Linked DNA regions of Bdellovibrio bacteriovorus str. Tiberius. The protein of the gene in region 2 interacts with the protein of the main gene of each other region in a pairwise test. Links are inferred from orthologs where the notes say so. Each region holds a gene or a part of one and is shown on either strand. Other genes may lie near its edges. The genes, in order: ligA and leuS.

Evidence for each region.
Region 1: the proteins of leuS (region 2) and ligA interact in binary tests that used the Escherichia coli proteins (3 or more experiments, as listed by UniProt). The link is inferred for Bdellovibrio bacteriovorus str. Tiberius from one-to-one orthologs.

What each region holds. Positions count from the first base shown.
Region 1 is NC_019567.1:49,841-53,110, forward strand. The notes cover bases 222-3,167. They hold ligA (NAD-dependent DNA ligase LigA), read right to left. Parts: upstream 2,722-3,167; coding sequence 721-2,721; downstream 222-720. Other genes in these bases: BDT_RS00260 (M12 family metallopeptidase), read left to right, coding at 222-724; gatC (Asp-tRNA(Asn)/Glu-tRNA(Gln) amidotransferase subunit GatC), read left to right, coding at 2,837-3,118; gatA (Asp-tRNA(Asn)/Glu-tRNA(Gln) amidotransferase subunit GatA), read left to right, coding at 3,129-3,167. In the rest of the region: more of BDT_RS00260, read left to right, coding at 1-221; more of gatA, read left to right, coding at 3,168-3,270. UniProt on the Escherichia coli protein: DNA ligase that catalyzes the formation of phosphodiester linkages between 5'-phosphoryl and 3'-hydroxyl groups in double-stranded DNA using NAD as a coenzyme and as the energy source for the reaction.
Region 2 is NC_019567.1:360,058-363,453, forward strand. The notes cover bases 134-3,205. They hold leuS (leucine--tRNA ligase), read right to left. Parts: upstream 2,829-3,205; coding sequence 438-2,828; downstream 134-437. Other genes in these bases: speA (biosynthetic arginine decarboxylase), read right to left, coding at 134-352. Outside these bases: more of speA, read right to left, coding at 1-133; BDT_RS01795 (GGDEF domain-containing response regulator), read left to right, coding at 3,333-3,396.

The DNA.
Region 1 (3,270 bases), 310 kb from region 2 along the record:
AGCGGTCAGCGAAAGTGTTCCCTATGAAGAGCCTTCGTCACCTCATGATGAGGTTTCTGCCAAGAACGAAGTGACCTATGTGGTGGAAGACGGTGTGGCCGTTGTTAACGAAGACATCGTGATCGGGGTTCCCCGCAGCGCCAAAGTCCGCGGCAGTGTGGCTTTGGAAAGTGTTCAGTTATGGGAAGGCGGTGTCGTGCCTTTTCATATTCAGAATGATGTGCCCAACAAGTCAGAGATCATTCAGGCTATTGCCGCGTTTGTAGAAACCCCCATCAAGTTTGTTCCTTACACCAATCAGGAAGATGTTCTGGTGTTTGAAGCCGGATCAGGGTGTAAATCCTATCTGGGAAAAGTCGGCGGCAAGCAGCCCCTGTGGATTTCCGGGGGGTGCGGTGTGACCGAGATCACTCATGAGATCATGCACGCCCTGGGGTTTATCCATGAACAAAATCGCAGTGACCGGGACCGGTTTGTGGAAGTGATGTGGGATAATATTCAGGAAAAGTACAAACACAACTTTGAAATTTTCCCCGCATCGTTGATGGTGCTTAGCGGGGCTTCGGCATTTGATTATGAATCCGTCATGCTTTATCAGCCGACCGCGTTCAGTGAAAACGGCGGTGTTACCATGAAATCAAAAACAGAATCCCAACTTGCCCCGAGTGCCGCACTGAGCGCCGGTGACATCCAGCGCCTTACAAGCGTTTACGGCAGAAACTAAATCATGGCCTGAAGTTCTTCCCAAGAGATGATCTTTACACCCAGCCCCTGGGCTTTTTCCACTTTCGATCCTGGATCATCACCCACGACCAGATAATTCAGCTTGGATGAAACCGAGCCCAGAATTTTCCCACCATTCTTTTCAATCAGGCCCTTGGCGTCATCACGCTTCACCGGCAATGTTCCGGTGATCAGGAAGCTCATGCCGGAAAGAGAACCCTCTTGTGCACGCACGGGGCCGGCGATGGTGACTCCAAGTTTTAGCATGGCGTGAACTTCATCCACCAGCTTGGGATTTCCTGTCCAGTCGCGGATGGATTTGGCAACCTTGGCGCCGATTTCCGGCACCAGCAGCAGTTCTTCTTCGCTGGCCTCCAGGAACTTATCAATTGTCAGGAAGTGATCGGCCAGATGTTTTCCGGTCTGTTCACCCACAAAACGAATTCCAAGTGCAAAGATGAATCGCGCCAGTGTCGGGTTCTTGCTGTTTTCGATGGACTTGATGATATTGTCGGCGGATTTTTCACCCTGACGATCCAAAGAAAGAATCTGTTCTTTCGTCAGGCGATAGAAGTCCGAAAAGCGGGTCAGCAGTTTGTTGTCGACCAGGGTTTCAATCAGACGATCGCCGACCTTGTCGATGTTCATCGCCCGTCTTGCCACAAAATGTTTCAGCGATTCTTTCACCACGGCGATACACAGTGGATTCACGCAACGGGTGACCACTTCGCCCTCGGCTTTCACCGCGATGGAATTACATGCCGGGCAGTTTTCAGGAATCGAATAAGGCAGACGATCCGCCGGACGCTTGTCAGGGTTTACAACTTCGACGACTTCGGGGATCACATCGCCTGCGCGCTGAATGATCACGGTGTCGCCAATACGGATGTCTTTGCGGGTGATTTCATCCTGGTTGTGCAAAGTGGCGTTTGTAACCGTGACCCCGCCCACTTTCACGGGCTTCATGATCGCCACTGGCGTCAGCGCGCCCGTGCGACCCACCTGAACCACGATGTCTTCCACGGTGGTCTGAGCCTGTTCCGGCTTGAACTTCGCGGCCGTGGCCCATCGCGGGCTTCTGGCCACCAGCCCCAGGTCATCTTGCAGTCGCAGCGAATTGACCTTGATCACCACACCGTCGATATCAAAAGGAAGTTTCGGGCGGACTTTTTCAATGTGGTGATAGTACTTCACGACCTCTTCAGGCCCCTTGGCCACCACCAGCAGTTCTTCTTTGTAGTGAAGTACCGTCGGGATGCCATGATCGCTGAAGTATTCCTGAATGTTCTTTTGAGTGTTGAAGCTTTCACCGTCCACCGCGCCCAAGGCATAACCAAAGAAACGCAACGGACGAGAAGCGGCAATGCGGGAATCCAGCTGGCGCACGGTTCCGGCGGCAGCATTGCGGGGATTGGCAAAAGTCTGCTGCCCGTTTTCTTGCTGGGTTTCATTCAGCTTTGCGAAGTCCTCTTTGAACATCAGAACTTCCCCGCGCACCTCCAGCAGTTCTGGCGGATTTTTATGAGACAGTTTCAGCGGGATGCTTTTGATGGTTTTAATATTGTGAGTGACGTCCTCACCCACCGTGCCGTCGCCGCGGGTGATGGCGCGAACAAACTGCCCTTTTTCATAGATCAGCTCCATGGACAGGCCATCAAATTTAAGCTCGCACAGATATTCCACCGGCTCTTCGGTGTTGAGGAATTTTTTAACACGTTCATCGAATTCGAAAATATCTTCGGGCGAATAGCTGTTTGCCAGTGAAAGCATCGGCAGGCGGTGCTGGGCTTTTGCGAAGCCTTCCAAAACAGTTCCGCCCACTCGCAGGGAAGGTGAATCGCTAAGATCCAGACCTTTGGTGCTTTTTTCAAGTTCCAGAAGTTCATTGAAGAGCTGATCGTATTCGTAATCTGTAATGGTGGGCTTATCCAGAACATGATAGTTGTGGTCGTGTTCAGAAATGATCTTTTTTAGCTCTTCGTGGCGTTTTTTGGACATAGAACAATTTGCACCTATCTCTGAGGTCCAGTCACCATCAAACGCATTGGGCAAAAGATGACTCCCAACGCAGTTTGTACTAGCTTAAATGTCGATAGACCGAGAGGAGCTTCCGGTGATTGACAAAAAGACGATCGAAGCGATTGCCAAACTTGCCCGCCTGCATGTGTCGGATGAAGAAGCCCAGGAATACAGCACCCAGCTGGCCAAGGCCCTGACTCACTTTGAGCAGATTTCAAAAATCAACACCGCCGGGATTGAACCTTTGGTGACGCCGACGGAGGTTGAATCCTATTGGCGTGAAGATGTCGTCAGTCAGGAATTCACTGCCGATGAAATGACCGGCAATGCGCCGGACCGCGCGGGCAACCTTTTCAAAGTTCCACCGGTTGTTTAGGAGGTTGATTGTGGATTTAACATTTGCCTCTATTTCTGAAATCGCCGACGCCGTCAAATCCCGAAAAGTCAGCGCCAAGGAAGTTGCACAGCACTTTCAAAAGCGCATTGATGCCTTAAATCCAAAGTTGAATGCGTTCACTTCATTGAATC
Region 2 (3,396 bases):
AGTCTTTGCCGTATTTCACCAGCTCCTGAACCAGGTGACGCTGTTGATTCACCTTGATCGGGTAAACGCCACGGTACTGGCCTTTGTAACCATGATCAGCAAATGCTTTTTGGAAGCAGCCGTTCAAAAGCTCCACGCGGGATTTAATAATTTCCGGAAAACGAATCATGATGGGAACGCGGATACCGCGGTCCAAAAGATCTTGGGTCAGCTCATGCAGATCCACTGTCGGACCTGTGGCACCCATCGGAGTGACAGCAACATTGCCTGCGCTGTTAATTCTGAAATAACCGTTGCCCCAGTTGTTGATCCCATAAAGCTCAGCGCTTTTTTCAGGACTCCAATTAGACATCTCTTCTGGCCCTCACGACTAGGGGGCCCGGATAAAAGGACCCCACGTTGTTTTTTCAGGGGTCCTTTTCGGTAAAAGAACCCAGTTATTTAACGATCAAGTTCAAAATTTTGCCGGCTTTGTAAATCACCTTGTCGGGATTCTTATCGCCAAGCACAGCTGCCACCTGTTGAACGGCTTTCGCCGCGGCAAGAGCTTCCTGTTCGGAGGCTGCCACGCCAATTTCGATCGTGCCGCGCATTTTTCCATTCACTTGCACGCCAATTGTCACAGTGTCATCAGCGCACAGGGTGTTATCATATTTTGGCCATGGAGCCAAAGCGCAAAGTCCCTCTCCGTTCATTTTTTCCCACAATTCTTCAGCCAAATGCGGGGCAAACGGAGCCAGAATCTGTACCAGCGGTTTAACGGCCAAAACAGAGCGGCATTCTGCACGGTAAAGCTCGTTCACCAGGATCATCATGGCGCTGATCGCAGTGTTAAAGCTCATGGACTCGATGTCTTCTGTGACTTTTTTAATCGTTTTGTGAACTAATTTCTCAATCTCCGGAGTCAAAGCCTCGGAAGTTGCCACCAGTTGACCGTCGTCATTCACCACAAGGCGGGTGATACGATCCAGGAAGCGTCTTACACCGTCGATACCAGTCGGAGCCCAAGGTTTATCCTTGTCCACCGGACCCATGAAGCTGATAAAGGTTCTCAAAGCATCGGCACCGTGGGAACGGGCAATGTCTTCCGGAGAAATCACGTTTCCACGGGATTTCGACATTTTCTCGCCATCCGGGCCCAGGATCATCCCCTGATGCGCCAATTTCTGGAACGGTTCATCGTGGGTCACAAGACCGCAGTCAAAAAGAACCTTTGTCCAGAAGCGGGCATACAGCAAATGACCGACCGTGTGCTCAGGACCGCCGACGTAAAGGTCGACTGGCATCCAGTACTTTTCAGCCTCGGGGCTGAACGGAGCTTCGGTGTTTTTCGGATCAATGTAACGCAGGAAGTACCAGGAAGAACCCGCCGCACCCGGCATGGTGTCGGTCTCACGACGGCCTTCTTTATCGCCATCCATGTACTTCACCCAGTCCGCGTTGCGGGCCAAAGGTGCTTCGCCAGTGTCAGCTGGTTCGTAGTCAGCGACTTCCGGCAGAATCACCGGAAGTTCATTGACTGGAACCCCTTTGGATCCGTCAGCAAAGTGAACAATCGGGAACGGCTCGCCCCAGTAGCGCTGACGGCTGAACAACCAGTCACGCAGCTTGTACTGAACTTCGCGAACACCCAGTTTGTTTTCTTCCAGGTGCTTCAGCATTTTGGAGATGGCTTCAGTTTTATTCAGGCCGTCCAGGAATTCAGAGTTGATCATGATGCTGTCGCCTTCAAATGGCAGCAGATCACTTTCAAGAACGGACTTGATTGGGATGTTGAATTTGGTTGCGAACTCAAAGTCGCGGGCATCGTGACCTGGAACAGCCATGATGGCCCCTGTGCCGTAATCCATCAGCACATAATCAGAAATCCAGATTTCGATTTTGTCGCCCGTGATCGGATGGGTCGCATGCGCCCCGGTGAACACGCCGGTTTTTTCCGTGGAAGCCTTGCGGTCCACTTCGGATTTTTTCGCCGTGTCAGCGATATAATTTTCCACCGCCGTGTATTGCGGCTGGGACGTGATTTTTTTAACCAGCGGATGTTCCGGAGCCATCACCATGAAAGTCACACCGAACAAGGTGTCCGGACGGGTGGTGAAGACTTCGAAGGTGTCTTTTTCGCCGTGAACCTGGAAGGTGATGCGCGCACCTTCGGATTTTCCGATCCAGTTGCGCTGACCTTCTTTGGTTCTTTCCGGCCAGTCCAGTTTATCCAGATCATTCAGAAGGCGTTCAGCATAGTCCGTGATTTTCAGCATCCACTGTTTCATCGGAACGCGGATCACCGGGTGACCACCACGCTCGGACTTGCCGTCGACAACTTCGTCGTTGGCCAAAACAGTTTTCAAAGCCGGGCACCAGTTCACTGGAACTTCTTTCTGGTAAGCCAGACCACGCTCATAAAGCTTCAGGAAGATGAACTGGGTCCACTTGTAATAATCAGGCTCACAAGTGGAGATCTCGCGGCTCCAGTCAAAGCTGAAGCCAAACGTCTGCAATGTTTTGCGGAAGCTGTCGATAGCTTTCTTGGTGGTGATTGCAGGGTGAACACCTGTCTGGATCGCATACTGTTCAGCAGGCAAACCGAAAGCGTCATAACCCATCGGATGAAGAACGTTGAACCCGTTCACACGTTTGTAGCGGGAAATAATATCGCCCGGAGTGTAAGAGGCCATGTGACCCACATGCAACCCGGAAGCCGAAGGGTAAGGGAACATATCCAGGGCATAATATTTCGGCTTGGAGCTGGTTGTCTCAGCCTGAAACGCTTTCGCGTCCATCCATCTTTTCTGCCACTTTGCTTCGTACTCGGTGAAGTTCAAACTCATAAAAACATCCTTCAAAATTCAAAGAAAAACACCACAACCATAATTAACGAAAAACCCCAGACAATTCAACGAATAAGACCCCCTTAGCGCCCACATCAGACCCCTCCACAAAACACAGAAAATGTAAGAAAAATCCCCGGCCCAAAGTCCACAAATCCCAATCCAGTCGAAGCGCATCACGTTGTCTCCAAATAGCCGGCACTTCGCGCGCGGGCGCACCAACAAGATCTGTCTGAGGGGGAAGGGGTGGGGGCTGAGCTCCGCCGCAAGTTCCGCAGGTCCGGGGAAGTGTGGGATGCAAGGTGCCCCCGACGAGCCAAAGGGCCTGTAAATATGGAAGAACCCACCGAGCGAGGACTGTCCGAAGCGCCGGAGCTCAGCCACCAGTCCTTCTCCCGGCGGGGCAGGATTAAAGTTTGGTTACCCAGTCTTATGATTAGAAAATTGTCTAAATAATTCCCAGAATTAACCGATCAGTATCCCAAACGTTACACTGGTATGTAGATGAGTTTTGAAGTCAGCCCCAAACAACCTAAAAGTCGCCGTATTCTAGTAATCGACGACGACA